Regions from separate parts of the Streptomyces sp. NBC_01341 genome, predicted to be linked through region 2. Evidence: predicted binding sites of a transcription regulator. Region 2 holds the regulator's gene; the other holds the start of a gene.

Region 1 (15,792 bases), 1.4 Mb from region 2:
CCTCGAGTCGTTCGACCTGGGCCGTTCCCAGGGCGGACTCGACGCTGCGCATGCGGTCGATCCGGGCGGAGAGGGCCGCCTCGACCTTCTCGGGGTCGGCCGACCGGTCCGCGTCCGACAGTTCGGGGCGGTCGGTGAAGCGGGTGAGGTACTTCTCCGCGCTGGTGACCTGGGAGCCCGTGACCGTGGAGGCGAGCCGGTCCCTGGCGGAAGGGCCGGCAGCCTGGTCGAAGTCGGCGAGGGAGGCGAGTTCACGCACCCGGGCCTGCTGGGCGGCGGCGCTCAGCTCGTCGCGCGTGCGGTCGTCCTCGCCGCCGCTCTCGTCCTGGTTCCGGACGGGCAGGCCGGTGAAGGGGTCGATCTGCGGCTGCTGCGGCTCCGTGCCGGGCACCGCGAGTGCGGCCAGCAGGAGCCCCCGGGTCGCGGAGGCCTGCTCGACGGCTGCGCCCAGGGCGAGCGGGGCCCTGGTGGCGTCGGCGGCGCGCGGCGGGGTCTTCTCGGCGAGTTCGTCCGCGAGGTCGTGGAGCTTGGCCACGACCTCGGAGTACGCCTGGTAGGCCTCCGTCGCCGAACCCTTGCCCGTCAGCGCGGTGCGGCGCAGCGAGGGGATGCCGGAGAGGTCGCGGCGCAGGGCCGCAGGGGCGGTCTCCCGGATCTCGTCGACCTGCTGGTCGACTCGGGCCGCGAGGCTCGCCGTGTCGTCCTTGCCTGCCTCGTCGCGCCCTCCGGCGATGTGGGCGACGACACCGTCACGCTCGTCCGCGAGGGAGTGCGCGAGGGTGATGGCCTGCTGGTTCAGCGCGGCGAGCGTGACCAGCCGTTGGGACTCGTTGAGGTCGGAGGAGGCACCCAGGGCCGCAGGGGCGCCCGCAGCTATGACGGTGATCCCCACGACGGCAACACCGGCGACGAGCCGGTTGCGTACGCGTACGGTCCGCTTGGAGGCGCTCGCCGCCTGGGGCACGGCCCCGGACTCCTCGCGCGTGCCGTCCTTGCTCCGAGGCCGCTTCTTCTGCACCGGTGCTCGCAATCTTGACTCGTCCGCCCTTGAAGCAGAGGTGACGCACGGTCACGTGTGTGGAACACCCCACCCTGGTGTGCGCCGTACGGCTTCCGACCATTCCAGCGTGTTTGGGAGGGGGCCGCGCATCAACCGCTCCGCCACTCGAACGAGTGAACATCACTCTGGAGTTGGCGAACAAGTCTCCCCACGGGCCGCCTCGGCCATGCGCGGGCTGCCGGGTGGAACTTCCGGCCCGGCTTTGGCAGGATGCCCGCCCGCATATGCGCAAGACATCCCGCCCGGTCGGTGTGACCCCTTTGACCTGCCGGTACGGCCCAACAGCACGATCGTGCAGGGTGCGTGAAGGCATCGTGCAGACTGGCCGGATGCGCATCGACCTCGCCACCGGACCAGGCAGTCCCGAACGTCCCAACGAGGACTGGGTGTCGGTCGCGGCTCCTGCGGCCGGCCTGGGCGGCACCCTTGCCCTGCTGGACGGAGTCACGCCCCCGCGGCACGACGACGGCTGTGTGCACTCGGTCCCCTGGTTCACCGCGCGACTGGGGGGGGCACTGGTCGAACTGTCCGCTTCACGGCGGGATCTGACGCTTGCCGAGATTCTCGCCCTGTCCATTCGCCGCACTGCCGATGTTCACCGTTCGGAGTGTGACCTTTCTCACCCGCGCACCCCTCAGGCGACCGTGGTCCTGGCGCGCTGGGACGACCGTCGCGTGGAGCACCTCGTGCTCTCCGACTCGGCCCTGCTCCTCGAGGCACCCGACGGCTCCGTGCGCCCCCTGCTCGACGACCGTCTGGACCGGCTGCCGCCCGGCTCGCTCGCCTCGGAGGAGATCGCGGACGCGCGCGTACGGAACAAGGAGGGCGGATTCTTCACGGCCGCCGCGGACCCCGGGGTGGCGTCACGCGCGGTGACCGGAGAGACCCCCCGGGCCGAGGTGCGGGCGCTGGCGGCGATGACCGACGGGGCGAGCCGGTGGACGGAGACGTTCCGGGAGGGCGACTGGGCCGCCACTCTGGGACTGCTGCGCAAGGACGGGCCGCAGGGGCTGATCGACAGGGTGCGGGAGCTGGAGCGGGCCGACACCGAGCGCGTGCACCTGCGCCGGGGGAAGAGGCACGACGACGCGACGGCGGTGCTCGTGGAGCTGTAGCCGCACCGGCCGGGGCCGCCCTCAGCTCTCGGTGCGCTCGTTGAGGTGGTGCAGCAGTCTGGCCAGTTCCGCGACTTCGGCACGGTCCCAGCCGGCGAGCTTGCGGGCGTACCGGCCGCGCCGTGCGTCACGGACCGTGCGGAAGCGCGCGAGACCCTCGTCGGTGAGGTGGACGAGCGAGGCACGGCCGTCCGCCGGGTCGGTCTCCCGCGCCACGAGCCCGAGGGTCTCCAGGGCCCGCAGCTGACGGCTCATGGTCGCCTTGCCGACGCCGAAGTACGCCGCCAGATCGGTGGCCCGCTGCCGCCCGGTCGACTCCAGCCGTACGAGAAGTCCGTACGCGGCGGATTCCAGATCCGGGTGGACCTCGCGCGCCATCTCCCCGGAACTGGCGCGCGCCCGGCGCAGGAAGACCGCCAACTCACGCTCCAGCGCGAGGAACTCGTGGTCCACACCGCTTCCGGCGCTTGCGCCGGGTCCGTCGCCGCTTCCGCTGCCGTGCACGTCCGCACCCCTCACACGCTGTCCCGCGAATGATTCTGTTCCTCGACTCCGGTCATCACCGCAGCCGGCCCAGTATTTCGCAGGCGCGGCCCTCCGGCATCGGCCGGACCCTCCTCCCGGAGGCGGCTCCGCACGCGTGGGGGAGCGTGGATGCCGGCGGCGGCCACCGCGGCGTCCTGGCAGGTGCCGGTTGACGATCCCCCGGGCCACCGGGCCCCGCGCTTCCCGCACGGCCCACTATTCATTGCGCGTATACGCACTATGTATAGTCGCTTCGTGCCGCGCCGCCGGCGTGCTGCCGAACCTTGGGGGACCTGTCGTGCCTGTTGCCGTAAAGACGAAACCGTTCGGAGCGGGGTTGGCCGCCGCTCTTGTGACCGTGCTCACCTTCGGGCTGGGCGGGTGCTCGATGCAGACCACGGCGCCCGGATCGGCACGTGCCGACGCCACGTCGGACGCCAAGGGATCGTTCGGCCGGGCGGACTGCCGCAAGGCCAAGTGCATCGCGCTGACCTTCGACGCCGGACCGTCCGAGGACACCCCGCACCTGCTGGACGTCCTCAAGGAGGAGAAGGTGCCCGCCACCTTCTTCCTGCTCGGCAGGGATCACGTCCTGAAGCACCCGGACACCGTGCGGCGCATCGAGGCGGAAGGGCACGAGGTCGCCAACCACACCTGGTCGCACGAGATCCTGACCGGCAAGGAGCCCGGTGAGATACGGGCGGAGCTGGAGAAGACCCAGGACGCGATCGAGAGGATCACGGGCAAGAGGCCCCGGCTGATGCGCCCGCCGCAGGGTCGCACCGACGACGAGGTCTCGAAGGTCTCCGAGGAGCTCGGGCTCTCGCAGATCCTGTGGAGCGCCACCGCCAAGGACTACTCCACGACCGACTCGGCGCTGATCCGGAAGCGGATACTGGACCAGGCCGGCCAGGACGGGATCATCCTGCTGCACGACATCTACAAGGGAACGGTCCCCGCGGTGCCGGGCATCATCCACACCCTGAAGAAGCGGGGCTACACCTTCGTGACCGTGCCCCAGCTGATGGCTCCGGCCGAGCCGGAGCCCGGCACGGTGTACCGCCCCTGACCCCCGCCGCACGCGGAACGGCCCGCCCTCCGGGGAGAGCGGGCCGTCCGTACCGGCCGTGCGCGTGGTGCCACGCCCGTCACGACATGGCGCCTATGCCGCGGCCGGGATCCTTGTCTCCGCCCTGGCCGAAGCCGGGACGAGCGCGATGTCCAGGACCTGACGGACGTCGGTCACCGGGTGGACCTCCAGGGCGTCGAGGACCTCGGCCGGGACATCGTCCAGATCCGCCTCGTTCCTCTTGGGGATCACCACGGTGGTGATTCCGGCGCGGTGGGCCGCCAGCAGCTTCTGCTTCAGCCCGCCGATCGGCAGCACCCGTCCGGTCAGTGACACCTCACCGGTCATCGCCACGTCGGTCCGGACGAGCCGCCCCGAGAGCAGGGAAGCCAGCGCGGTCGTCATGGTGATACCGGCACTCGGGCCGTCCTTGGGGACCGCGCCCGCCGGGAAGTGGATGTGCGCCCCCCGGTCCTTGAGGTCCGCGACGGGGAGCTCCAGTTCCGCGCCGTGCGAGCGAAGGAAGCTCAGCGCGATCTGCGCGGACTCCTTCATCACGTCGCCCAGCTGGCCCGTCAGGGTCAGTCCTGACGCCCCGGTCTCGGGATCGGCCAGCGACGCCTCGACGAAGAGGACGTCTCCTCCCGCCCCGGTCACAGCGAGCCCGGTGGCCACACCCGGGACCGCGGTGCGGCGCTCGGCGGGGTCCTGGGCGGACTCCGGCACGTGGTGCGGCCGGCCGATCAGGCCACGCAGGTCCTGCTCGGACACCGTGAACGGCAGGTCCCGGTCGCCCAGCTCGTGCTGGGCCGCGACCTTGCGGAGCAGCCGGGCGACGGCGCGCTCCAGGTTCCGCACTCCGGCTTCCCGGGTGTACTCCGCCGCCAGCTTGCGCAGGGCGGACTCGTCGAGCGCGACCTCACCCGTCTCGAGACCCGCTCGCTCCAGCTGGCGCGGGAGGAGGTGGTCGCGTGCGATGACGACCTTCTCGTCCTCGGTGTAGCCGTCCAGCCGCACCAGCTCCATACGGTCGAGCAGGGCCTCGGGGATGGCTTCGAGGACGTTGGCCGTCGCCAGGAAGACCACGTCGCTCAGGTCGAGCTCGACCTCCAGGTAGTGGTCGCGGAACGTGTGGTTCTGCGCCGGGTCGAGCACTTCGAGGAGGGCGGCCGCCGGGTCGCCCCGGAAGTCCGAGCCGACCTTGTCGATCTCGTCGAGCAGGACGACCGGGTTCATCGACCCGGCTTCCTTGATCGCCCGGACGATACGCCCCGGCAGTGCGCCGACGTACGTACGCCGGTGACCGCGGATCTCGGCCTCGTCCCGGACACCGCCGAGCGCGACCCGGACGAACTTGCGTCCCATGGCGTGCGCGACGCTCTCGCCGAGGGACGTCTTGCCGACTCCGGGCGGGCCGACGAGCGCCAGCACCGCACCGCCCCGGCGGCCTCCGACCACACCCAGCCCGCGGTCGGCACGCCGCTTGCGCACCGCGAGGTACTCGGTGATGCGCTCCTTCACGTCCTGCAGGCCCGCGTGTTCGGCGTCCAGGACCTCCTGGGCGCCCTTGATGTCGTAGGCGTCCTCGGTCCGCTCGGTCCACGGGAGCTCGAGGACCGTGTCCAGCCACGTCCTGATCCAGGAGCCCTCGGGGCTCTGGTCGGACGCGCGCTCCAGCTTCTCGACCTCCTTGAGAGCGGCCTCGCGGACGTTCCCGGGCAGGTCGGCGGACTCGACGCGGGCACGGTAGTCGTCGGACTCGTCGGCGCCGGACTCGCCGTTGAGCTCGGAGAGCTCCTTGCGCACGGCGTCGAGCTGGCGCCGCAGCAGGAACTCGCGCTGCTGCTTGTCGACGCCCTCCTGGACGTCCTTGGCGATGGATTCGGCGACATCCTGCTCGGCCAGGTGCTCTCCGAGCCACTGGATGGCGAGCTTCAGACGGGCGACCGGGTCCGCCGTCTCCAGCATCCGGACCTTCTGGGCGACGGTGAGGAAGGGCGAGTAACCGGAGTTGTCGGCGAGCGTGGAGATGTCATCGATCTGCTCCACCCGGTCCACGACCTGCCAGGCGCCGCGCTTCTTCAGCCAGCTGGTGGCGAGGGCCTTGTACTCCTTGGCCAGCTCGGCGGCCGATCCGGGCAGGGGGTCGGGTGCGGAGACGTCGATCCGGGTGCCCTCCACCCACAGCGCGTTCCCGGGCCCGCTCGTGCCGGCACCGATCCGCACGCGGTGGCGAGCCCTGATGATCGCCCCCGGGTCCCCGTCGGCAAGGCGGCCGACCTGCTCGACCGTGCCGAGGACACCGATCCCGGTGTAGCTGCCGTCGATGCGCGGCACGAGCAGCACCTGGGGCTTGCCGCTGCCGGCCGGGGCGACGGCCTGTGCGGCCTCCACGGCGGCGCGTACCTCCGCGTCCGACAGATCGAGGGGCACCACCATGCCGGGCAGTACGACCTCGTCGTCGAGCGGCAGCACGGGCAGGTCGACCGGCGCGAACGCCTCGGACTTGGACTCAGCAGTCATGATCTTCCCTTCGGCAGCCAAGTTGAGCTATGTGCACTCAATGCTTGTGAGCCCAGGAATGTTCCCCACACCCTGTTCGCTGTGGGCGATCACCGCTCGGGCCGCTTCCGGCCTGCGGAGAACCGGTGAAGGCGGGACCCTCTCACCGACCGCTCGCGGCGCCACTCCCCCGCAGCGCGGCCTCCACTTCCACAGCAGCACCATCCGGGCCGTCGCCATTCCCCGCGCCCCCGACGTGCCCCCGCACGCCCGGCCCGCCGGGTGAGGGCCCGTCCCATCCACGGGTGAGGTGGCGGGAAACCAGTGGTCCGAAGGCCCTGCGGCGGGAAGAATCGACGGCCGACCAGCAACCCGCCGGAGACCGGAGACCTGCACACATGTCCGCCACAGACGCCCCCCGCCCCGTCGTACTCGACCGCCGCGAGGGGCCGTTCGGCGAAGTCGTCCTGCGCGAACGCGGCGACGACTTCGAGATCATCGCGAACGGCTGCTTCCTGATGGACACCTCGGACGGCCGCTCCGAGCGCCTCCTCGTCGACGCCGCACTCGCCGCCCTGCCCGCGGACCGGCCCGCCCCGTCGGTCCTGATCGGCGGGCTCGGTGTCGGCTTCTCCGTGGTGCGGGCCGCGGCCGAGCCCCGCTGGGGCAGGATCGCGGTCGTGGAGCGGGAGCAGGCGGTCGTGGACTGGCACCGGGACGGCCCGCTCGGCCGGATCTCCGGCGCGGCCCTCGCGGATCCGCGGACGGAGATCCTGCTCACGGACCTGGTCGCCCACCTCCGCACGACCACGGAGCGTTACGACGCGCTGTGCCTGGACATCGACAACGGCCCCGACTGGACCGTCACCGAGGACAACGGGAACCTCTATTCGCCGACGGGTCTGGCGGCGTGCCGAGCGCGTCTGAACCCTGGCGGGGTGCTCGCCGTGTGGTCCGCGCAATCGTCCGCCGCGTTCGGGCCGGCGTTGCGGAATGCCGGATTCCACGCCGTAACGACCGAAGAAGTAGCCGTTGCCCGAGGTGTGCCGGACGTGGTCCATCTCGCACTCCGGGACGACTGAACCCCCACCCGGTATGCGCGGCCCCGCCCCGCCAGGGGTCGTACGCGGTGAGGCCGGTCATCCGCACCCTTTCCGTGGGTAACACCTTCACGACGTACAACACCCTGCGTAGCCGTGAGGCCTCTTCTGCCTTTACGCTCTGACCGGCACAAGGGATCACCGACGACATTCACAAGCGACAACCGTGCCTCCGGGGGAATGGCCTCCGCGAGAACGGGCAGGGGCGGGGCGATGGAACAGACACACACCACCCACAACGGCGTCGCGGCCACCCCCGGGGCTCAGCGCCGGGTGCTGGTGGTCGAGGACGACCCGACGATCGTCGACGCCATCTCCGCCCGTCTGCGGGCCGAGGGCTTCCTGGTGCAGACCGCACTGGACGGGCCCGCGGCAGTGGACGCGGCCGAGGCGTGGCAGCCCGACCTGATGGTGCTCGACATCATGCTTCCCGGTTTCGACGGCCTGGAGGTCTGCCGCCGCGTGCAGGCCCAGCGCCCCGTGCCGGTGCTGATGCTGACCGCGCGCGACGACGAGACCGACATGCTGGTGGGACTCGGGGTCGGCGCCGACGACTACATGACGAAGCCGTTCTCCATGCGGGAGCTGGCGGCGCGGGTCCACGTCCTGCTGCGCCGGGTCGAGCGGGCCGCCCTGGCCGCGGTGACCCCCCGCAGCGGCATCCTGCGTCTCGGTGAGCTGGAGATCGACCACGCCCAGCGCCGGGTCCGGGTGCGCGCCGACGACGTCCACCTCACCCCGACCGAGTTCGACCTGCTGGTCTGCCTGGCCAACACCCCGCGTGCGGTGCTCTCGCGGGAGCAGTTGCTGGCCGAGGTCTGGGACTGGGCGGACGCCTCCGGGACGCGCACGGTCGACAGCCACATCAAGGCTCTGCGCCGGAAGATCGGTGCCGAGCGGATCCGCACCGTGCACGGTGTCGGCTACGCCCTGGAGACCCCCGCGCCATGACCCGGCCCGGCTCCGGACTGCGGCCCTTCTCGATCAAGGCCAAGCTGGGCGCGCTGGTCGTGATCTCGGTGTTCATCACGACCGGACTGCTGATCGTGGCGCTGAGGACCCGGACCGAGTTCCGGTTCATCACGGTCTTCTCCGTGATCGCCACCCTGCTGATCACGCAGTTCGTGGCCCATGGCCTGACCGCGCCGCTGGACGAGATGCGCTCCGTCGCCCGGTCGATCTCCCACGGCGACTACACGACGCGGGTGAGCGGCGCGGGGCGGCGGGACGAGCTCGGCGACCTGGCGCAGACGATCAACCGCATGGCGGAGGACCTGGAGGCGGAGGACCGGCACCGCAAGGAGCTGGTGGCGAACGTCTCCCACGAGCTGCGCACGCCCATCGCCGCGCTCAGAGCCGTCCTGGAGAACGTGGTGGACGGGGTGTCCGCCGCCGACCCGGAGACCATGCGTACGGCGCTGAAGCAGACCGAGCGCCTGGGCAGGCTGGTGGAGACCCTCCTCGACCTGTCCCGGCTGGACAACGGCGTGGTCGAGATCAAGGCACGCCGTTTCGAGGTCTGGCCGTACCTCTCCGGCGTACTCAAGGAGGCGAACCTCGCCGCCTCCCAGCGGCGGCTCTCCTCCGGCTCGGGCAACCATTCCCGTACGGACGTCCACCTCCACCTGGACGTGTCACCGCCCGAGCTCACGGCCCACGCGGACGCGGAACGGCTGCATCAGGTGGTGGCCAACCTCATCGACAACGCCGTCAAGCACAGCCCGCCGCACGGCAGGGTCACGGTGCTCGCGCGGCGCGGGGCGCACCCCGAGTCGCTGGAGCTGGAGGTCATCGACGAGGGGCCCGGTATCCCGGAGGCGGAGCGCCACCGGGTCTTCGAGCGCTTCAACCGCGGCCAGGCGCCGTCACCGCACGGGCCGGGCAGCGACGGCGGAACGGGGCTGGGACTGGCGATCGCGCGCTGGGCGGTGGATCTGCACGGCGGGAGGATCGGAGTGGCCGAATCCGCCCGCGGCTGCCGGATTCGGGTCACCCTCCCGGGGAACACGCGATCACGTAGTTGACTCCGCGTTCGAAGCGGAGGAGCACGTTCTCCCCCTGCCCGGAAAAGAGATACGGTCCAAGGGGCCACAGCGCTGGCCTGCGTACCCGAAGGGCAGCGGAACTCTGCTTGTTTCCCGCCATTTCATGCGCCGAAACCCGGCTTCCGATGTGATGTGCACGACGAAGACCGGCCCGGCCTGCACGTAACGGCTGGGGAGGCGTAGCCTTGATTTCCGCTGTCCATCACCTTGTGAAGCGGAAGAGGGCGGTTGCCGCCGTGTCGTCTCAGTCCCCCAGTAACTCGAGCATCTCGACCGATCAAGAAGCAGGCTCCGGGTCCAACCCGGCCGCCGCATTCGGCCCCAATGAGTGGCTCGTCGACGAGATCTACCAGCAATACCTCCAGGACCCCAGTTCGGTCGACCGCGCCTGGTGGGACTTCTTCGCCGACTACAAGCCGGGCGCGTCCGGCACGGCGGACAAGCCCGTCACCGCACCCGCGGGAGCGGTGACACCGCCCCAGGCGACCACCGTGGCGAACACCGTCGACCACACCGCTCCGGCACAGGCCGCGCCACAGGCTCCGGCCGCACCCGCTGCCGCCCCGGCCCCGCCCCCGCCCGCCGCCGCTCCCGCGGCCAAGGCAGCGGCTCCCGCGCCGGCTCCCGCCGCCCCCGCCGCTCCTGCGAAGGCAGCCCCGGCAGCCGCTCCGGCCGCGGCGAAGATCGACGCCCCGGCCGAGGCCCCCGCCGGTCCTGAGTACGTGACGCTGCGCGGCCCGTCGGCCGCCGTCGCGAAGAACATGAACGCCTCCCTGGAACTGCCGACGGCCACGTCCGTCCGCGCAGTTCCGGTGAAGCTGCTCTTCGACAACCGCATCGTCATCAACAACCACCTGAAGCGCGCCCGCGGCGGGAAGATCTCCTTCACGCACCTCATCGGGTACGCGATGGTGCAGGCTCTCAAGGCCATGCCGTCGATGAACTACTCGTTCGCGGTCAAGGACGGCAAGCCGACCCTGGTCAAGCCCGAGCACGTCAACCTCGGTCTGGCCATCGACCTGGTCAAGCCGAACGGCGACCGCCAGCTCGTCGTCGCGGCCATCAAGAAGGCCGAGACCCTCAACTTCTTCGAGTTCTGGCAGGCCTACGAGGACATCGTCCGCCGTGCCCGCGTCGGCAAGCTCGGCATGGACGACTTCTCCGGAGTCACCGCCTCGCTGACCAACCCCGGCGGCATCGGAACCGTCCACTCCGTGCCCCGCCTGATGCCCGGACAGGGCCTCATCATGGGCGTCGGCGCGATGGACTACCCCGCGGAGTTCCAGGGCACGTCGCAGGACACCCTGAACAAGCTGGGCATCTCCAAGGTCATGACGCTGACCTCGACGTACGACCACCGGGTCATCCAGGGTGCGGCGTCCGGCGAGTTCCTGCGCGTCCTGTCCCAGCTCCTGCTCGGCGAGAACGAGTTCTACGACGAGATCTTCAAGGCGCTGCGCATCCCCTACGAGCCGGTCCGCTGGCTCCGGGACATCGACGCCTCGCACGACGACGACGTCACCAAGGCCGCGCGGGTCTTCGAGCTGATCCACTCCTACCGGGTCCGCGGTCACGTCATGGCCGACACCGACCCGCTGGAGTACCGCCAGCGCAAGCACCCCGACCTGGACATCACCGAGCACGGCCTCACCCTGTGGGACCTGGAGCGCGACTTCGCGGTCGGCGGTTTCGCCGGCAAGACGATGATGAAGCTCCGTGACATCCTCGGCGTCCTGCGTGAGTCGTACTGCCGCACCACCGGCATCGAGTTCATGCACATCCAGGAGCCGAAGGAGCGCAAGTGGCTCCAGGACCGGGTGGAGCGTCCGCGCCCCGCTCCGGAGCGCGAGGAGCAGCTGCGGATCCTCCGCCGCCTCAACGCCGCCGAGGCGTTCGAGACGTTCCTGCAGACCAAGTACGTCGGCCAGAAGCGGTTCTCGCTGGAGGGCGGCGAGTCCGTCATCCCGCTGCTCGACGCGGTCATCGACTCCGCCGCCGAGGCCCGCCTCGACGAGGTCGTCATCGGCATGGCCCACCGCGGCCGGCTGAACGTCCTGGCGAACATCGTGGGCAAGTCGTACGCCCAGATCTTCCGGGAGTTCGAGGGCAACCTCGACCCGCGGTCGATGCACGGCTCCGGCGACGTCAAGTACCACCTGGGCGCCGAGGGCACCTTCACCGGTCTGGACGGCGAGCAGATCAAGGTCTCGCTGGCCGCCAACCCCTCGCACCTGGAGGCGGTCGACCCGGTCCTGGAGGGCATCGCCCGCGCCAAGCAGGACATCATCAACAAGGGCGGCACGGACTTCACGGTCCTGCCCGTCGCGCTCCACGGCGACGCGGCCTTCGCGGGCCAGGGCGTCGTCGCCGAGACGCTCAACATGTCCCAGCTGCGCGGCTACCGCACCGGCGGCACCGTGCACGTGGTGATCAACAACCAGGTCGGCTTCACCGCCGCCCCGGAGTCCTCGCGTTCGTCCATGTACGCCACGGACGTGGCGCGCATGATCGAGGCGCCGATCATCCACGTCAACGGCGACGACCCGGAGGCCGTGGTCCGCGTCGCGCGGCTCGCCTTCGAGTACCGGCAGACGTTCAACAAGGACGTCGTGATCGACCTCATCTGCTACCGCCGCCGCGGTCACAACGAGGGCGACAACCCGGAGTTCACCAACCCGCAGATGTACACCCTGATCGACAAGAAGCGCTCGGTGCGCAAGCTCTACACCGAGTCCCTCATCGGTCGCGGCGACATCACGCTGGAAGAGGCCGAGCAGGCGCTCCAGGACTTCCAGGGCCAGCTGGAGAAGGTCTTCGCGGAGGTCCGCGAGGCCACCTCCGCGCCGTCCCAGCCGCATGTCCCGGACGTCCAGGCCGAGTTCCCCGTGGCGGTGAACACCGCGATCTCCTCGGAGGTCGTGAAGCTGATCGCCGAGTCCCAGGTCAACATCCCCGACGAGATCACCGTCCACCCCCGTCTGATGCCGCAGATGCAGCGTCGCGCGGCCTCCGTGGAGAACGGCACGATCGACTGGGGCATGGGCGAGACCCTGGCCATCGGCTCGCTGCTCATGGAGGGCACCCCGGTCCGGCTCGCCGGCCAGGACACCCGCCGCGGCACGTTCGGCCAGCGTCACGCCGTCCTCGTCGACCAGAAGACCGGCGAGGACTACACCCCGCTGCTCTACCTGTCGGACGACCAGGCCCGTTACAACGTCTACGACTCGCTCCTCAGCGAGTACGCGGCGATGGGCTTCGAGTACGGCTACTCGCTGGCCCGTCCGGAGTCGCTGGTCATCTGGGAGGCGCAGTTCGGTGACTTCGTCAACGGCGCCCAGACCGTCGTCGACGAGTTCATCTCCTCGGCCGAGCAGAAGTGGGGCCAGACGTCCGGCGTCACCCTGCTGCTGCCGCACGGCTACGAGGGTCAGGGGCCGGACCACTCCTCCGCCCGCCCGGAGCGTTTCCTGCAGATGTGCGCGCAGGACAACATGACGGTCGCGATGCCGACGCTCCCGTCGAACTACTTCCACCTCCTGCGGTGGCAGGTGCACAACCCGCACCACAAGCCGCTGATCGTCTTCACCCCGAAGTCGATGCTGCGCCTCAAGGCCGCGGCCTCGAAGGCGGAGGAGTTCACCACCGGCGGCTTCCGCCCGGTCATCGGTGACGAGTCGGTCAACGCCGAGGCGGTCCGCAAGGTCGTCTTCTGCGCGGGCAAGCTCTACTACGACCTGGACGCAGAGCGCGAGAAGCGCGGTGACACGGAGACGGCGATCATCCGCCTGGAGCGGCTGTACCCGCTGCCGGGTGCGGAGATCCAGGCCGAGATCGCCAAGTACCCGAACGCCGAGAAGTACCTCTGGGCCCAGGAGGAGCCGGCGAACCAGGGTGCGTGGCCGTTCATCGCGCTCAACCTGATCGACCACCTGGACCTGGCCGTGGGCGCCGACGTGCCGCACGGTGAGCGCCTGCGCCGCATCTCGCGCCGGCACGGCTCGTCCCCGGCGGTCGGTTCGGCCAAGCGTCACCAGGCCGAGCAGGCACAGCTGGTCGCCGAGGTCTTCGAGGCCTGATCAGCCGCTGTACGCCACCGAGGGCCCGGCTCCGCGAGATCTTCGCGGGGCCGGGTCCTCGGTTTTCCGGGCCTCGTTATTCTTGTGCCATGTACTTCACGGACCGTGGCATCGAGGAACTGGAGAAGCGGCGCGGCGAGGAGGAGGTCACCTTCGAGTGGCTCGCCGAGCAGCTTCGTACGTTCGTCGACCTCAACCCCGACTTCGAGGTCCCCGTCGAGCGCCTCGCGACCTGGCTCGCGCGCCTGGACGACGACGAGGACGAGTAGTCACCGGCCGGAGCTCCAGGCGCCTCCCGCCCTCCCCCTGAAGCGGTCGTACGCGAAGCCCAGCAGCCCTTGCACCAGCAGCAACAAGCCCGCCGCGGCCCAGCCCCCGCTGCGCCGGCGCGCACCCCACAGGGTGAGAGGCAGCCCGGCGGCCACCTGTGCCGCGGCGATCGCGCGGGCCCTCGGCCCGAGCACCCAGGGGCCGAGGCTCCCACTCTCCACGGTGTCCAGTTCCACGCGAACGGCGTCCCGCCAGCCGGCCCATTCGATCTGTACCGCCTGCGGCAGGATTCCGGCGACCGAGCGCAGCCGGTCGGCGGATTCGCCGGGTGAGAGTCCGGGCGGCAGCTCCACCCCGGTCCGGCTCAGCACGGCCAGCAGCCCGCGCAGCCGGGTATCGGCGTCCGCCTCCGGGTCCGCACGGGTGAGCCCCTCCAGTACCTGGACGTCGAGGACGGGGTCGAGGCCCAGCCGGACGGCGAACGTCCGCATGGCCTCGTCCTCACCGACGGGCGTGCCGTCGGTCAGCCAGGTGTAGCCGACCGGCCGCCGGAAGCCGGCGGCGAGGGTGTATCCGGACCGGTCGCCGTCCCACCACAGGGCGAGCACCGGCCAGGTGGAGGCCACCGCCAGGGCGGTGGCCCAGCCGCCGACGACCCGGTCGACGGGCTCGGCCCCGGCTCCGGCACCCCCGGCGCCCGGCGATCCGTCCCTGCGCCAGGGCTTCCCCTCGGGGACGAGCACGCTCCAGCCGTCCCCCGCGGGCACGAGCGACATGCCCTCCTGCAGGAGGTGGGCCACGGGCCGTACGGTCTGGGGGCCGGCCCGGCACAGCAGCAGGGCGCCCACGGATGTCGCGGTCATGCTCCATACGCTAGGGCAATTTGCCCCGCTATGAACGAATCGCGAGGCGCCGCGACTTCACGCCCGCTCCCCGTGCCGCCACCCCCTTGACTTCTCGAAACCGCGATATATCGTGTTCTTGAGAAGACGCGATATGTTGCGTCTACGCCACCCAGCGGGAGGTCAGATCCATGCCCGAGTCGACGTGGACCGTCGCCGAGCCCCAGAAGCTCACCTTCGACGAGCCGGTCACCGCACTCAAGGTGCGCATCGTCGACGGCGTGATCAATGTCGTCGGCACCGACGAGCCGACAGCCCGGCTGGAGGTGTCCGGGATCGACGGTCCGCCCTTGATCGTCACGCAGCGGGACGGCGTGCTGACCGTCGCCTACGAGGATCTGCCGTGGCAGGGACTCCTCACCTGGCTCGACCGCAGGTCCTCGCGGCGCAGTGCCGCCGTGTCCCTCGCCGTCCCGGCGGGCGCGGCCGTGGAAGTGGGCGTGATCGGCGCCGATGCCGTCGTCTCGGGCATCCGGGGGCGCACGGAACTCCGGGGCATCTCCGGCGACAGCACCCTGGTCGGGCTCGACGGAGTCGTCCGCGCCGAGACCGTGTCCGGCGGCCTGGAGGCGCAGAACGTCACCGGTGACCTCCGGTTCCAGTCCGTGTCGGGCGATCTGACGGTCGTCGACGGTGCGGGCACCTCGGTGCGGGCGGAGTCCGTCACAGGCCACATGGTCCTCGACCTGGATACCTCACCGAGGCCGACGGACATCAGGCTGACCTCGGTCTCCGGCGCGATCGCCATCCGTCTGCCTCACCCGGCGGACGCGAAGGTCGAGGCGAACACGGCGAGCGGCACCGTCTCCAACGCTTTCGAGGACCTGCGGGTCGGCGGCCAGTGGGGAGCGAAGAAGATCACCGGCACACTCGGTGCGGGCACGGGCAAGCTGAAGGCGACGACCGTCTCGGGCTCCATCGCGCTCCTGCGCCGCCCACCCGCGCAGGACGAGTCCCACGACAGCGAGCCGACCGGAAAGGTGCTCTGACATGCCCCCCGTATTCGCCCACGGCCGTCTGCGCCTCTACCTCCTCAAGCTGCTGGACGAGGCCCCCCGCCACGGCTACGAGGTGATCAGGCTTCTGGAGGAGCGATTCCAGGGTCTGTACGCACCGTCGGCCGGCACG
Region 2 (15,792 bases):
CAGGCCCGTGCGCAGGGGGATGCGGACGGATTGCGCCAGGATCGCCAGGTCGAGCCCCGCTCCATGATGCTCCGTGTAGTGCGCGTCCAGGAGGGCGGGTTCGTCCCAGGGCATTCCGGACCGGGCGCGCACCTGCGCCAGGCCGGTCAGGCCGGGCCGCACGGTGTGCCGCCAGCGCGACGCCGCGGCTCCGAGGAGTGCGGCCTGGTCCGGGGTGAGGGGCGCCGGGCCCACCATGGAGAGCTCTCCCCGTACGACGTGGGGCAGCCGGGACAGCAGGTCGAAACGGCACCGGCGGGTGCTCAGTGAGCGCAGCTCGAAGAGGCGGCCCCCCAGGCCCACCCTGGTCTCGCGTCGCACCACGCCTACGGGGCCGCCGCGCCGGCGGAGGGCGAGACCGGCGGCGGCGACCGCGAGGGCTGGGGTGGCGAGGAGCAGCAGGGTCGAGCCGAGCAACAGGTCCAGCGCCCGCTTGACGGTCAGGGCGGCGAGTGCGGCGGTCGCCTGCCCGGCGGTGTGGCGCGCCGCCCGCACCGGCGCCGAGGTCGCGAGGTGCCGTGTCCTTCGTGCCGCAGTCTGCTTCGCGTTCCGCATTGCACCTGCCCGGGATCGGTGACGCGCCGTTATGACCGTCTCGCTGCATTTTGTGACAGAACGATCCCACGGTGCGATGGTGGCAGGGGTTGTTGTGGCGTGGGCCGCATCCCGGGTGTCGCGGATTCGTCGGGGAGGATCGCGGCCGGTGGGCGCGCCGGAGCGGCCCCTGCGTGTTGGATCTCGATAAAAACGCCAGTTCAGGTGGTCTATGAGCACATAAGTTGAGCGTAAGTCGCTCAGGTCCTTTGACTCCGCGGTGGGTGTCATGCATCCTTGAGTCAGATCCACTCAAGTAGTCAGTTGGAGGAATTGAAATGGCACGTGCGGTCGGCATCGACCTGGGCACGACTAACTCCGTCGTCAGCGTTCTGGAAGGCGGCGAGCCCACCGTCATCACCAACGCCGAAGGCGCCAGGACCACGCCGTCCGTCGTCGCCTTCGCGAAGAACGGCGAAGTGCTCGTCGGCGAGGTGGCCAAGCGCCAGGCGGTCACCAACGTCGACAGGACGATCCGTTCGGTCAAGCGCCACATGGGCACGGACTGGAAGATCGACCTCGACGGCAAGAGCTTCAACCCGCAGCAGATGAGCGCCTTCATCCTGCAGAAGCTGAAGCGCGACGCCGAGGCGTACCTGGGTGAGAAGGTCGCGGACGCGGTCATCACCGTCCCGGCCTACTTCAACGACTCGGAGCGTCAGGCGACGAAGGAGGCCGGCGAGATCGCGGGCCTGAACGTCCTGCGCATCGTCAACGAGCCGACCGCCGCCGCGCTGGCGTACGGCCTGGACAAGGACGACCAGACGATCCTCGTCTTCGACCTCGGTGGCGGCACCTTCGACGTGTCCCTCCTGGAGATCGGTGACGGCGTCGTCGAGGTGAAGGCCACCAACGGTGACAACCACCTCGGTGGCGACGACTGGGACCAGCGGGTCGTCGACTACCTGGTGAAGCAGTTCGCCAACGGGCACGGCGTGGACCTGTCCAAGGACAAGATGGCTCTCCAGCGTCTCCGCGAGGCCGCGGAGAAGGCGAAGATCGAGCTGTCGTCCTCGACCGAGACCACGATCAACCTGCCCTACATCACGGCGTCCGCCGAGGGCCCGCTGCACCTGGACGAGAAGCTCACGCGCTCGCAGTTCCAGCAGCTGACCGCGGACCTCCTGGACCGCTGCAAGAACCCGTTCCACAACGTCATCAAGGACGCGGGCATCCAGCTCTCCGAGATCGACCACGTCGTTCTCGTCGGTGGCTCGACCCGTATGCCGGCCGTCGCCGAGCTCGTCAAGGAGCTCACGGGCGGCCAGGACGCCAACAAGGGTGTGAACCCGGACGAGGTCGTCGCCATCGGCGCCTCGCTCCAGGCCGGTGTCCTCAAGGGCGAGGTCAAGGACGTCCTGCTCCTCGACGTCACCCCGCTGTCCCTCGGCATCGAGACCAAGGGAGGGATCATGACCAAGCTCATCGAGCGCAACACCACGATCCCGACCAAGCGCTCCGAGATCTTCACGACGGCCGAGGACAACCAGCCGTCCGTGCAGATCCAGGTCTACCAGGGCGAGCGCGAGATCGCGGCGTACAACAAGAAGCTCGGGATGTTCGAGCTCACCGGCCTGCCGCCGGCCCCGCGCGGTGTGCCGCAGATCGAGGTCGCGTTCGACATCGACGCCAACGGCATCATGCACGTCGCCGCCAAGGACCTCGGCACCGGCAAGGAGCAGAAGATGACCGTCACCGGTGGCTCCTCGCTGCCGAAGGACGAGGTCAACCGGATGCGCGAAGAGGCCGAGCAGTACGCCGACGAGGACCACCGCCGCCGTGAGGCAGCCGAGTCCCGCAACCAGGGCGAGCAGCTCGTCTACCAGACGGAGAAGTTCCTCAAGGACAACGAGGACAAGGTCCCCGGTGACGTCAAGGCCGAGGTGGAGACCGCGCTCACCGAGCTGAAGGAGAAGCTCAAGGGCGAGTCCGGCGAGGGCGACAACACAGCCGAGATCCGCACCGCCACCGAGAAGGTCGCGGCCGTCTCCCAGAAGCTGGGCCAGGCGATGTACGCCAACACCCAGTCCGAGGGTGCGACGCCGGGTGCCGAGGCACCGGGCGACGGCCAGGGCCGCGCCGACGACGACGTCGTCGACGCCGAGATCGTGGACGACGAGAAGGACAACAAGGGCGGTGCGGTGTGACCGAGGAGACTCCGGGCTTCGACGAGAAGCCTGACGTCCCCTCCGGCGCCAGTGCCGACGACGCCGAGCCGAAGGCCGCCTCCCCCTCCGAGGAGGAGGCGGCGGCCCCGGCCGGGGACGTACAGCAGACAGCGGCCCTGACGGCCCAGCTGGACCAGGTGCGTACCGCGCTCAACGAGCGCACGGGCGACCTCCAGCGGCTGCAGGCCGAGTACCAGAACTACCGTCGCCGCGTCGAGCGCGACCGGGTGCAGGTCAAGGAGGTCGCGGTCGCGGGCCTTCTGAGCGAGCTGCTTCCCGTCCTCGACGACGTCGGCCGGGCCCGCGAGCACGGCGAGCTCGTGGGCGGCTTCAAGTCGGTGGCCGAATCCCTGGAGACGGTCGTCGCGAAGCTGGGCCTCCAGCAGTTCGGCAAGGAGGGCGAGCCCTTCGACCCGACGATCCACGAGGCCCTGATGCACTCGTACGCGCCGGACGTCACCGAGACGACCTGCGTGGCGATCCTGCAGCCCGGGTACCGCATCGGGGAGCGCACCATCCGCCCCGCGCGGGTGGCCGTGGCCGAACCGCAGCCGGGCGCCACGCCCGGGGCGGCGAAGGAAGAGAAGGCAGACGACGAGGAGAGCGGTGGCACCGAAGAGGTCTGACATCGAGTCCGACCACTGCGGTGAACACCGACGAGGCGTGCGGCCGGCCAAGGGGCCGGCCGCACGGCCTGTCGTCCGGAAGGAGGGACGTCGATGAGCACGAAGGACTTCGTCGAGAAGGACTACTACAAGGTCCTCGGCGTCCCGAAGGACGCCACCGACGCCGAGGTGAAGAAGGCGTACCGGAAGCTGGCGCGCGAGTTCCACCCCGACGCCAACAAGGGTGACGCCAAGGCGGAGGAGCGCTTCAAGCAGATCTCCGAGGCGAACGACGTCCTCGGCGACCCGAAGAAGCGCAAGGAGTACGACGAGGCGCGCGCCCTCTTCGGCAACGGAGGCTTCCGGGCCGGGCCCGGCGGCGCGGGCGGCAATTTCAACTTCGACCTGGGCGACCTCTTCGGAGGCGCGCCGGGTGGCGGACAGGCGGGTCCCGGAGCCGGCGGGTTCGGTGGCGGCGGCGGCCTGGGCGACGTCTTCGGCGGGCTGTTCAACCGGGGCGGCGGGGGCACGCGTGTCCAGCCGCGCCGGGGACAGGACATCGAGTCCGAGGTGACGCTGAGCTTCACCGAGGCGGTCGACGGGGCCACGGTCCCACTGCGGATGTCCAGCCAGGCCCCCTGCAAGGCATGCTCGGGCACCGGCGACAAGAACGGCACCCCGAGGGTCTGCCCCACCTGTGTCGGCACCGGTCAGGTGTCGCGCGGGACGGGCGGCGGGTTCTCGCTCACCGATCCCTGCGTGGACTGCAAGGGCCGGGGCCTCATCGCCCAGGACCCCTGCGACGTCTGCAAGGGCAGCGGCCGGGCCAAGTCCGCCCGCACGATGCAGGTCCGCATCCCCGCGGGCGTGCTGGACGGCCAGCGGATCCGGCTGCGCGGCAAGGGCAGCCCGGGCGAGCGCGGCGGCCCGGCCGGTGACCTGTACGTCGTCGTCCACGTCGACGCCCACCCGGTGTTCGGCCGCAGGGGCGACAACCTCACGATCACCGTGCCCGTCACCTACCCGGAGGCGGCGCTCGGCGGCGAGGTGAAGGTGCCCACCCTCGGCGGGCCCCCGGTCACCCTGAAACTCCCGGCCGGCACGCCGAACGGGCGTACCATGCGGGCCCGTGGCAAGGGCGCCGTGCGCAAGGACGGCACCCGTGGCGACCTCCTGGTCACCGTCGAGGTGTCCGTGCCCACGGAGCTCGGCACCGAGGCGCGGGACGCGCTGGAGGCGTACCGGAAGGCGACCGCGGGGGAGGACCCGCGGGCGGAGCTGTTCCAGGCTGCGAAGGGAGCTTGAGATGGACGGTCGTCGACGTAATCCGTACCAGCTGACCGACGAATCACCGGTGTACGTGATCTCGATCGCGGCTCAGCTCTCGGGCCTGCACCCGCAGACGCTGCGCCAGTACGACCGTCTGGGTCTGGTCTCTCCCGACCGCACGGCCGGGCGCGGGCGGCGCTATTCGGCCCGCGACATCGAACTGCTCCGGACCGTGCAGCAGTTGTCGCAGGACGAGGGCATCAACCTCGCCGGCATCAAGCGCATCATCGAGCTGGAGAACCAGGTCGCCGCGCTCCAGCAGCGCGTCGCCGAGCTCTCGGCGGCGGTGGACGGGGCGGCCGTGGCCATGCAGCAGCGCGAGGCCCAGGTGCACGCCTCCTACCGGCGCGACCTCGTGCCGTACCAGGACGTGCAGCAGAGCGGTGCCCTGGTGGTGTGGCGGCCCAAGCGGCCGAAGGACTGAGCGAGGCCATGACGGGGCCCGCCCGGAGGAGTCCTCGGACTCCTCCGGGCGGGCCCCTTTCGCGTGGCGCCAGGGCGCCCGTGACGCGTCGTGGACCCGGATCGGGCGGGTGACGGGGCGGGCGCGCCGTCAGGAGTCCTGGTCCAGGAGTCCCGACCGTGCGATCAGGTAGCCGAGCTGGGCGCGGCTTGTGCTGCCGAGCGTCGCGGACAGCTTGGCGACGTGGGCCCGGCAGGTGCGCACGTTCATGCCGAGGCGGCGGGCGATCGAGTCGTCCACGTGTCCCTCGACGAGGAGTTGGGCTATGGAGCGCTGCACACCGCTGATGCCCTTGGTCGGTGGGTCGTACCCGGCCTCCCCGAGCAGCGGGGACGCGCGGCTCCACAGCTGTTCGAAGACCTTGACCAGGTAGTTGACGAGCCCGGGGTGACGGAGTTCGAGTGCGACCTGGTCGTCGTTCTGCGCGGGTATGAAGGCCACGGTCCGGTCGAAGACGAGGAGGCGCTCGATGAGTTCCTCCAGGGTGCGGATCTCCACCTTGTCCTGGGCCAGGCGGGCGGCGTACGCGAGGGTGCCCTGACTGTGCCGGACGGTGTGCTGGTACAGCGTGCGCATGCTGACGCCGCGGTTGACGACCGTCAGGGCGCGCTCCAGGCCCTCGCTGAGGCGGTCCTCGCCCCGGTCACCGCCCGGCTGGACGGTGAGCACCTCCGTACGGCATTCGGCGGTCGCGAGGTCGAGCGCCGCGTTGATCCGGTTGCCGCCCTCCAGCACCGTGATGGCGTGGGTGGTCGGCGGGTCCTGGGCGCTGATGTCCATGAACGGTTCGAAGGACTCCGCGAGCTCGACGGAGCGCCGCCGGCGTTCCTTGATCTCCCGTTCCAGGGGGTGCAGGCGCTGGGCCAGAGCGGCGGAGGGAGGGACGGGCCTGAGCCACGTCGTGTCGTCCGGGTCGGGGTGCAGGAGCGCGAAGTCCATCAGGCAGGGGGCGGGGTGGACCTCGGCGCGCGAAATCCGGCCGGAACGCAGGGCGCTGGCGTAGAGGCGCTTTCCCTCCTCGCACAGGTCGGTGACCCCGTGAGGATGTATCCCTATTGTGCTGCTTGTGGTCATATCTCCACCCCCCATGTTCCTGAACATGCAGGAACATGATGCATCGTCCCCGTGGCGTTGTGGGGTCCTGGTAAGACATCGTCGTGGATGCGGGGGAGAGGAATCCACAAGTGAGGACGAAGCCGACTATGGATAAGCGAATGCTTCGCTCGGTGCTTGCCGCCGCTTTCGTCGCGGCCCTGGGCCTTGGCGTGGCGGGCGGGGCGGCAGGAACCGGCGAGATCAGTTGGTCGGAGCGGGCGGCGGCGCCGGGTGAGATCAGCTGGTCCGTACAGGCGGGGTCGGCGCCCGGCGAGATCAGCTGGGGCATGCCGGCCGGCGCGCCCGGCGAGATCAGCTGGTCCGTGCAAGCGGCAGGCGCGCCCGGTGAGATCAGCTGGGGTACGCCCGCTGCGGCCCCGGGTGAGATCAGCTGGAGCACTCCGACGGGTGCGGCAGGCGCATGACCACGCCTCCGGACGACCGAACCTTCCGGCGGGAGATGGCTACGGCGTACCGCTCAGGGTGGCATTTCATCGATCTGCTCACGGCACTTACCCGCCCGGGCGATTCGTTGATGGTCACCCTGTTCGGAGAACCGGTCGTCGTGGTGATGGAGGCGGACGACGAAATCCGCGCCTATCGCTGTCTCCGCCGGCCGCGCGGTGCTCCACAGCCCGTTCGCTGCGCCGTGCGGTACGGCATGATTTTCGTCAATCTTGATCAGCGGGACCATGAGCTGTTCGAACCAGAGACCATTTCCGCCACCCCCCGCAGTGCCTGAACGATTCCCCCGTCGTTCCAAATCGTTCCGGCACTTCCCCCACACAACGGCGCCATCGTGACCTGAACACGATGGCGCCGTTGTGCTGTCCGGAATCATGGCGGACGGAATGCGGAAAGCGGGCTGAATTCTTCAGCCCTTTCCGAGCGCCCTGTCCACGGCGATCTCGATGACGACGCGCTCGGGGTTGTGCCTCGGGGTGCGCTCGTACCGCTCCGCGTAGCGCCGCACGGCGTCCTGCACCTCCTCGGGGTCCGTACGGACCACCGCGGTGCCCTCCAGCGTCGCCCAGCGGCGTCCCTGGATCTGGCAGACCGCCACCCGTGCACCCCCCGGGCCGGCGGCGAGGACGTTGGCGGCCTTCCTGGTGTTCCCGCCGGTGATGACGCGGGCGATCCGGGTCTCCGGGTCGTACGTCACGCCGACCGGCACCACATGCGGCGTGCCGTCCGGGCGGAGCGTGGTCAGGGTGCACACGTGGCGCTCCCGCCAGAAGGCGAGGTACTCGGGGCCGGGGTTGCGTACGTCAGGCATGGGGTCAGCCTAGAGACATCGGGGATTCGGGCCCGGGCAGGGCGCATCCTCAGGCTTGAGTGGAATAGACTCAACTTTGTACCCGTTGTTCGAGTCATAGCGCAGGACCATCACGAGGAGGAGACGACGCCCGTGGACGCCGAGCTGACCAACAAGAGCCGCGACGCCCTCAACGCCGCCACGAGCAGGGCCGTCAAGGACGGCCACGCCGATCTGACCCCCGGGCATCTGCTGCTGGCGCTGCTCGCGGGCGAGGACAACGCGAACATCACCGACCTGCTGGCCTCCGTCGAGGCCGACCAGGCGACCGTGCGCGCCGAGACCGAGCGGCTCCTCGGCGCGCTGCCGAGTGTCACCGGGTCGACCGTCGCCCCGCCGCAGCCGAGCCGCGAGCTGCTCGCCGTCCTCGCCGACGCCGACCAGCGCGCCAAGGAACTCGGCGACGACTACCTCTCGACCGAGCACCTGCTGATCGCCGTCGCGGCGAAGGGCGGCCGCGCCGGTGAGATCCTCGACGGACAGGGTGCCGGCGCGAAGAAGCTGCTGGACGCATTCGAGAAGAGCAGGGGAGGGCGCCGGGTGACCACTCCCGACCCCGAGGGGCAGTACAAGGCACTGGAGAAGTTCGGCACCGACTTCACGGCCGCGGCACGCGAGGGCAAGCTCGACCCGGTCATCGGCCGGGACCAGGAGATCCGCCGCGTCGTACAGGTGCTTTCCCGCCGTACGAAGAACAACCCGGTGCTCATCGGCGAGCCCGGCGTCGGCAAGACGGCCGTCGTCGAGGGCCTCGCCCAGCGCATCGTCAAGGGTGACGTCCCCGAGTCCCTGAGGAACAAGCGGCTCGTCTCGCTGGACCTCGGCGCGATGGTCGCCGGCGCCAAGTACCGCGGTGAGTTCGAGGAACGCCTCAAGACCGTCCTCTCCGAGATCAAGGAGAGCGACGGCCAGGTCATCACCTTCATCGACGAGCTGCACACCGTCGTCGGCGCGGGCGCCGGGGGCGACTCCGCGATGGACGCCGGCAACATGCTCAAGCCGATGCTCGCCCGCGGTGAGCTCCGCATGGTCGGTGCCACCACGCTGGACGAGTACCGCGAGCGCATCGAGAAGGACCCCGCGCTGGAGCGCCGCTTCCAGCAGGTCCTGGTGGCCGAACCGTCCGTCGAGGACACCATCGCCATCCTGCGCGGCCTCAAGGGGCGCTACGAGGCGCACCACAAGGTCCAGATCGCCGACTCCTCGCTGGTGGCCGCGGCGACGCTCTCCGACCGCTACATCACGTCCCGCTTCCTGCCCGACAAGGCCATCGACCTGGTCGACGAGGCGGCGTCGCGGCTCCGCATGGAGATCGACTCCTCACCCCTGGAGATCGACGAGCTCCAGCGGTCCGTCGACCGTCTGCACATGGAGGAGCTGGCTCTCAAGAACGAGAGCGACCAGGGCTCCAAGCAGCGCCTCGAGAAGATCCGCCGCGACCTCGCCGACAAGGAGGAGGAGCTGCGCGGTCTCACGGCCCGCTGGGAGAAGGAGAAGCAGGGCCTCAACCGCGTGGGTGAGCTCAAGGAGCGCCTCGACGAACTGCGTGGCCAGGCCGAGCGCGCCCAGCGCGACGGCGACTTCGACACCGCCTCCAAGCTGCTGTACGGGGAGATCCCCGGCCTGGAGCGGGAGCTGGCGGAAGCCGACGAGGCCGAGCAGGAGGCCGCCGTCGACACCATGGTCAAGGAGGAGGTCGGCCCGGACGACATCGCCGACGTGGTCGGTGCCTGGACGGGCATCCCTGCCGGGCGTCTCCTGGAGGGCGAGACCCAGAAGCTGCTGCGCATGGAGTCCGAGCTGGGCAGGCGCCTCATCGGCCAGACCGAGGCCGTCCGCTCCGTGTCGGACGCGGTGCGCCGCACGCGCGCGGGGATCGCCGACCCCGACCGGCCCACCGGTTCCTTCCTCTTCCTCGGTCCGACCGGTGTCGGCAAGACGGAGCTGGCCAAGGCGCTCGCGGACTTCCTGTTCGACGACGAGCGGGCCATGATCCGCATCGACATGAGCGAGTACAGCGAGAAGCACAGCGTCGCCAGGCTCGTCGGTGCCCCGCCCGGCTACGTGGGCTACGAGGAGGGCGGCCAGCTCACGGAGGCGGTCCGCCGCCGTCCGTACAGCGTCGTCCTGCTGGACGAGGTCGAGAAGGCCCATCCCGAGGTCTTCGACATCCTGCTCCAGGTGCTCGACGACGGACGGCTCACCGACGGCCAGGGCCGGACGGTGGACTTCCGCAACACCATCCTGATCCTGACGTCCAACCTCGGCAGCCAGTTCCTGGTCGACCCGTCGGTCGGGCCCGAGGAGAAGGAGGCCCGGGTCCTGGAGGTGGTGCGGGCCTCGTTCAAGCCGGAGTTCCTCAACCGGCTCGACGACCTGGTCGTCTTCTCCGCGCTGTCCGGCGACGAACTGGCGCACATCGCGGGCCTCCAGGTGGCCCGGCTCGCCGCCCGGCTGGCGGACCGCCGGATCGATCTCGACGTCTCCCCGGACGCCCTGGCCTGGCTGGCCGAGGAGGGCAACGACCCGGCGTACGGTGCCCGGCCGCTGCGCCGTCTCATCCAGACGGCGATCGGCGACCGGCTCGCGAAGGAGATCCTCGCGGGCGAGGTCAAGGACGGCGACACGGTCCGGGTGGACCGGGCGGGCGACGGCCTGATCGTGGGAGCCGCGACCGCGGCGAAGACCCTCTAGACCGCGCTTCGTGTCCCCGGCCGGCGGACTTCACGCCCCGGCCGGGGACACGCGTGTGTGCGGCCCCGTCCGCATTTATGCGTGCATCGGGCATGTGTCTTCCCCGGGGTCGCCCATGAAATCGAGCCGAAATTTTACTTTTCGTGGCCGAATGATGGGCGGCCCCCTTCGGGGGCACCACTTTTTGTACCCCGCCGATACATATTGTCACCCTCGATCGCAACAGGGATCCGATGAGAGCGACGCGCCGAGTCCGGCGCGATATCGGGGCACTCCGGACCCTTTTCCCCGTTGTCGGGCAGGGCGGTTTCGAATTCTGGGAACGGTAAGGTACGCGCATGACGGAGCGGATACCTGGCGATATCGGTGCGGAGTCGAAGGATTTCGGAAGTGGCAGTCTCATTCGCCTCAGCGAATTTCGTTTGCTGTGGGCGGCATATGCCCAATCGGTCCTGGGCGACCAGCTGGCGCGGGTCGCGCTGTCGCTGCTGGTCTTCGAACGCACCGAGTCGGCCGGCTGGACGGCGGCGACCTACGCCCTCACGACCCTGCCCGCCCTGCTGTCCGGGGTGCTCCTGACCGGTCTGGCGGACCGGTTCCCCCGGCGCACGGTCATGGTCGGCTGCGACCTGGTGCGCGCCGCCCTCGTCGGCCTGATGGCCCTGCCCGGTACGCCGTTGCCGCTGCTGGCCGGGCTGCTGGTGCTGGCGCAGCTCTGCGAGGCCCCGTTCGGAGCCTCGCAGGGCGCCCTGATGCCGGCCGTGCTCGGCGAGCGCCTCTACGAACGCGGGCAGCGGGTCATCGTGATCACCCACCAGGCCGGGCAGCTGGTCGGCTTCGCCGCGGGCGGCGTGCTGGTCGTGTGGCTGGGCAGTCACCTCTCGCTGGGCCTGAACGCGGCCACGTTCCTGATCTCGGCCGTCCTGATCCGGCTGGGCGTCACGGCGCGGCCGGTGGACGCGGACGCCGGCGCGCGGCCGAAGCGGATGCACATCCAGGTGCGCAGCGCGGCGGCCCTGATCTGGTCGGACCCGCGGCTTCGGTCGCTGGTCGCGCTCGGCTGGCTCGCGGGATTCATCGTGCTCCCGGAGGGTCTTGCCGCACCGTTCGCCGAGGAGGCCGGCGGGAGCGCCGCGTCGGTGGGGCTCCTGCTCGCCGCGCACCCCGCGGGCATGGTCCTGGGCGCCGCGCTGCTGGGGCGGGCGGCCGTGGGAGCGGAGCGCCGCCGGCGGCTGCTCGGGCCGCTCGCCGTGGGGGCGAATCTCCCGCTGCTCGTCTACTGGGCCGGCCCCGGCGTGGCGGTCGCCCTGCTGGTGCTGCTGGTGTCGGGCATCTGCTCGGCGTACCAGATCACCGCGGGGGCGACCTTCGTGATGCTGACCCCGGCCGACCAGCGCGGTCAGGCGCTCGGACTGGCCAGGTCGGGGCTGACCGCCATGCAGGGGATCGGCGTCGCCGCCGGGGGCCTGGTGACGGAGCTGTCCGGGTCCTCGGCCAGGACCATCGGCGGGGCGGGGCTCGTCGGAACGGCCTGCGCGGTCGTGGTCGCGGTCGCGTGGGCGCGCGCCAGGCAGGCGAGCGCGGGGACGATTCCCCTGAGCGCGTAGGACTACAGGCCTCGATCGCGGCTAGGGTCGAAGGCACGCAAACACGTGCGATCCACAGGAGTACCCAGCGATGTCTATCGACCCGTCCTCGATCCCCAACTTCGGGGGCCAGCCCGAACCGCAGGCGTCAGGACCCGAGGGCCCGGTGATTCCGGACCAGGACCTCGTCAAGCAGCTTCTCGAGCAGATGGAGCTGAAGTACGTCGTCGACGACGAGGGTGACCTCGCCGCGCCGTGGGAAGAGTTCCGCACGTACTTCATGTTCCGCGGCGAGGAGGAGCAGCAGGTCTTCTCGGTGCGGACGTTCTACGACCGTCCGCACGCTCTGGACCAGCGTCCCGTGCTCCTCGACGCGATCGACGACTGGAACCGCCGCACCCTGTGGCCCAAGGTCTATACCCACGCCCACGAGGGCGAGGAGGGCGTCGCCGGCTCCGTGCGGCTGATCGGTGAGGCGCAGATGCTCATCGGCACCGGCGTCAGCCTGGAGCACTTCGTCTCCTCGACGGTCAGCTGGGTGCGGGCCTCGATCGAGTTCGACAAGTGGCTCGTCGAGCACCTGGGCCTCGAGCCCGCCGAGAAGAAGGACGAGGCCGAGGGCGGAGAGCCCACGGAGGCCTGATCCCCGCGGTGGAGGCCCGGACCGGGGTGTGGCCGCGTGGCCGCCACCCCGGGCCGGGCCTTTGCCGTTCCCGTCAGGACGCCCTGAGGCCCTTGAGCCGGGACACGGCGTCCTCCAGGACCTCCGTGCGCTTGCAGAACGCGAAGCGCACGAAGTGCGCCCCCTGCTCGCGGTGGTCGTAGAAGACGGCGTTCGGGACGGCCACGACCCCGCACCGCTCGGGCAGGGCCCGGCAGAAGGCGAAGCCGTCGCTCTCGCCGAGCGGGCGGATGTCGGTGGTGACGAAGTAGGTCCCGGCGGGCTTGTAGACCTCGAAGCCGGCTTCGGCGAGGCCGGCGCTCAGAAGGTCCCGTTTGGCGCGCAGATCCTCGCGGAGCCCGTCGAAGTAGCTGTCGGGCAGCCGCAGGGCCTCCGCGACGGCGTACTGGAACGGGCCGCCGGAGACGAAGGTCAGGAACTGCTTGGCGGAGCGCACAGCGGCGACCAGCTCCGGGCTCGCGGTGATCCAGCCGACCTTCCAGCCGGTCAGCGAGAACGTCTTGCCCGCGCTGCTGACGGTCACGGTGCGCTCGCGCATGCCGGGGAACGACGCGAGGGGGATGTGCTCACCCTCGAAGACGAGGTGCTCGTACACCTCGTCGGTGACCACGAGGAGGTCCCGCTCGCAGGCGAGACCGGCGACGGCGGCCAGTTCCTCGCGGGTGAGGACGGTCCCGGTGGGATTGTGCGGGGTGTTGAGCAGGATCAGCCGCGTGCGGGGTGTCACGGCGGCCCGGAGCTCCTCGAGGTCGAGCCGGTAGGCGCCCTCGTGGGGCCGGAGCGTGACGGGGACGCGGGTCCCGCCCGCCATGGCGATGCAGGCCGCGTACGAGTCGTAGTACGGCTCCAGGGCGATGACCTCGTCGCCCGGCTCCAGGAGAGCCAGCAGCGAGGCGGCCACGGCCTCGGTGGCGCCCGTGGTGACCAGGACCTCGCTGTCGGGGTCGTACGCCAGCCCGTAGTGCCGCCGCTGGTGCTCAGCGACCGCGTTCCGCAGTTCGGGGACGCCGAGGCCCGGTGGGTACTGGTTGCCGTGTCCGGTGCGTACCGCCCGGACCGCGGCCTCGCGGACCGCTTCGGGGCCGTCGGTGTCGGGGAAGCCCTGGCCGAGATTGATCGATCCGGTCCGCACGGCCAGCGCCGACATCTCGGCGAAGATCGTCGTACCGAACTCGGCGAGGCGGCGGTTGAGCAGCGGTCGTCCCTGTGTCATGGACGCCATCCTGTGCCGAAGCTCTGGAGTTGCTCAAGTCTGCTTTGGCGCGCGCGGCGTACGGGAATCCACCGGCCAGTGAAGAAGCGGGGACCTCGCTTCGGGGGACAGAAGGATGTGAGGTCGGTGGAGTTGTTCGTCTTCATCGTGTTCCTGGTGATCGTGGTGGTGGGGATCGTCGCCCTCGCCTCCGGGTCGGGTGGCCGGAAGAAGCCGCCGGCGGGCCGTGCCGGGCGTAAGGGCCGGAAGGGTTCCGGGGCCGGCGGCGACGGCGGGTCCTACGGCAGCTGGTGGGCCGGGGACAGCAGCAGCGGCCACTCGTGCGGCAGCCACTCCGGAGGGCACTCCTGCGGAGGAGGAGGGCACTCCTGCGGCGGGGGCGGGGGCGGTGGCTGCGGGGGCGGTGGTGGTGGCTGCGGGGGCGGCGGCAACTGAGACGGCCCCGCCGGCCCCGGACGGGGGACGGGGCGGGTGAGCCGAGGTGCCCGGCGGGTGAACTCCCGCTGGGCATCTTTTGGTTGGGGTGCGGGGAACACGTGAACCGTGCTGCCCCCTGAGGGATGGAAACCACGGCAAGTTGGGTAAAAGCGCTGTGAGCGCGACGTACTTCGTGATTGCATCGATGTAGAGAACATTCAGCCATCGGACCCGAGTCGGGCCGGGCTTCCCCTCCCCCCACGTGCACCGCACCGGGGTACCCCTGTCCACGTGTCCCTGTGTGTTTTGCGGAGCCGATCCATGCTCACCAGCCTCCAGACCGCCTACTCCGACACCCGCGCCGCCGATCTGGCCTGGACGCTCGGCAGGGAGCCGCTGCCCGCCCTCGCCGTGCTGAACCTCGAACTGGGGGGCGCGAAAGTGCAGATGAGGCTTCTCGGCGCCTCCCACCAGGTGCTGCTGGAGGAGGGGCAGCGCACCTGTTCCGAGACGGTGGCCTGTCTGCCGGGCAGCAGCGCGCCCCTGCCGCTGGGGGTCGCCGAGCGCATGGGGGACTGGGAGTACGAGTTCGCGGCGCGCGTCGAGACGCTCTCCGAGGGCTCGTTCGCGGGGCGCGCGCAGGAGTTGCTCGCGCTGGTCGCCGATCATCCGCACGGCCTGGCGGGGACGTTCCCCGGCAGCCCGTACGCGTTCACCGCGATGCTCGCGCAGCGGACGCGGGGGCAGGTGCACTGGCGGACCTGGCACGCCTATCCGCAGGAGGGTCAGCTCGTGGTGACCCGGACGCGGGTGGGGGCGCGGGTCGGGGCGTCCGTTTCGTGAGGGGCGCGGAGCGAGGCGCCCGTTTCGTGGAGGGGGTGCGCGGGCCTGTGCGAAGCGTGCCGGACGTGCGTCACTTGCACCCGTGTGGGTGACAAGCGGCGACCTTTCCGTCACGTAGCGTTCGTTTCATGATCGACCAGCAGACGCCACTGCGCAGCGGTGCGCCGCGGATTCCCGTACGGCCGAGGACCGGGCGGTTCCTCGTGCTGGCCGTGGTGTTCGTCTGCGCCGCCTGCGGCTTGGTGTACGAGCTGGAACTGGTCGCGCTGGCCTCGTACCTGATCGGCGACTCGGTCACCCAGGCATCCGTCGTGCTCTCGGTGATGGTGTTCGCCATGGGCATCGGCTCGCTCCTCGCGAAACGTTTACGCACCCGCGCCGCCGTCGGGTTCGGGCTGATCGAGGCGGCACTCGCGCTGGTCGGCGGCAGTTCGGCGATGGTCCTCTACGCTTCCTTCGCCTGGCTCGGGGAGTCCCGCTACGCCCTGGTGGGTTTCTCGCTCGCGATCGGGATCCTCATCGGTGCGGAGATCCCGCTGCTGATGACCCTGATCCAGCGGGTCGACCGGCAGGACGCGGGCGGAGCCGTCGCGGACCTCTTCGCCGCCGACTACGTGGGCGCGCTGGTCGGCGGACTCGCCTTCCCCTTCCTGCTGCTCCCGATGATGGGGCAGCTCACCGGGGCGCTGTTCACCGGAGCGGTCAACGCGGCGGCGGGCGGTGCGCTGGTGCTGTGGGTCTTCCGGCAC

The links. The regulator HspR, encoded in region 2, represses chaperone genes until heat shock. The targets are predictions, from matches to a motif close to TTGAGNNNNNNNNNCTCAA.
Region 1: lon (endopeptidase La) is a predicted target of HspR. The motif match lies at 6,315-6,333, and genes of this name have one in related genera.

What each region holds. Positions count from the first base shown of each region.
Region 1 covers NZ_CP108364.1:2,568,141-2,583,932, forward strand. Annotated here, with positions in the region: gene OG206_RS10885 (sensor histidine kinase) at 1-1,018, opposite strand, end outside; gene OG206_RS10890 (hypothetical protein) at 1,390-2,175, shown strand; gene OG206_RS10895 (MarR family winged helix-turn-helix transcriptional regulator) at 2,197-2,679, opposite strand; gene OG206_RS10900 (polysaccharide deacetylase family protein) at 3,089-3,769, shown strand; gene lon (endopeptidase La) at 3,863-6,292, opposite strand; gene OG206_RS10910 (spermidine synthase) at 6,670-7,353, shown strand; gene OG206_RS10915 (response regulator transcription factor) at 7,585-8,322, shown strand; gene OG206_RS10920 (HAMP domain-containing sensor histidine kinase) at 8,319-9,395, shown strand; gene OG206_RS10925 (multifunctional oxoglutarate decarboxylase/oxoglutarate dehydrogenase thiamine pyrophosphate-binding subunit/dihydrolipoyllysine-residue succinyltransferase subunit) at 9,653-13,492, shown strand; gene OG206_RS10930 (DUF6104 family protein) at 13,582-13,761, shown strand; gene OG206_RS10935 (hypothetical protein) at 13,762-14,625, opposite strand; gene OG206_RS10940 (DUF4097 family beta strand repeat-containing protein) at 14,796-15,653, shown strand; gene OG206_RS10945 (PadR family transcriptional regulator) at 15,655-15,792, shown strand, end outside.
Region 2 covers NZ_CP108364.1:3,956,563-3,972,354, forward strand. Annotated here, with positions in the region: gene OG206_RS17485 (sugar transferase) at 1-594, opposite strand, end outside; gene dnaK (molecular chaperone DnaK) at 912-2,780, shown strand; gene grpE (nucleotide exchange factor GrpE) at 2,777-3,427, shown strand; gene dnaJ (molecular chaperone DnaJ) at 3,521-4,711, shown strand; gene OG206_RS17505 (heat shock protein transcriptional repressor HspR) at 4,713-5,159, shown strand; gene OG206_RS17510 (helix-turn-helix transcriptional regulator) at 5,289-6,272, opposite strand; gene OG206_RS17515 (5'-nucleotidase) at 6,413-6,718, shown strand; gene OG206_RS17520 ((2Fe-2S)-binding protein) at 6,715-7,035, shown strand; gene OG206_RS17525 (pyridoxamine 5'-phosphate oxidase family protein) at 7,168-7,569, opposite strand; gene clpB (ATP-dependent chaperone ClpB) at 7,702-10,302, shown strand; gene OG206_RS17535 (MFS transporter) at 10,725-11,909, shown strand; gene OG206_RS17540 (YbjN domain-containing protein) at 11,980-12,531, shown strand; gene OG206_RS17545 (pyridoxal phosphate-dependent aminotransferase) at 12,605-13,783, opposite strand; gene OG206_RS17550 (hypothetical protein) at 13,910-14,218, shown strand; gene OG206_RS17555 (DUF2617 family protein) at 14,522-15,043, shown strand; gene OG206_RS17560 (polyamine aminopropyltransferase) at 15,172-15,792, shown strand, end outside.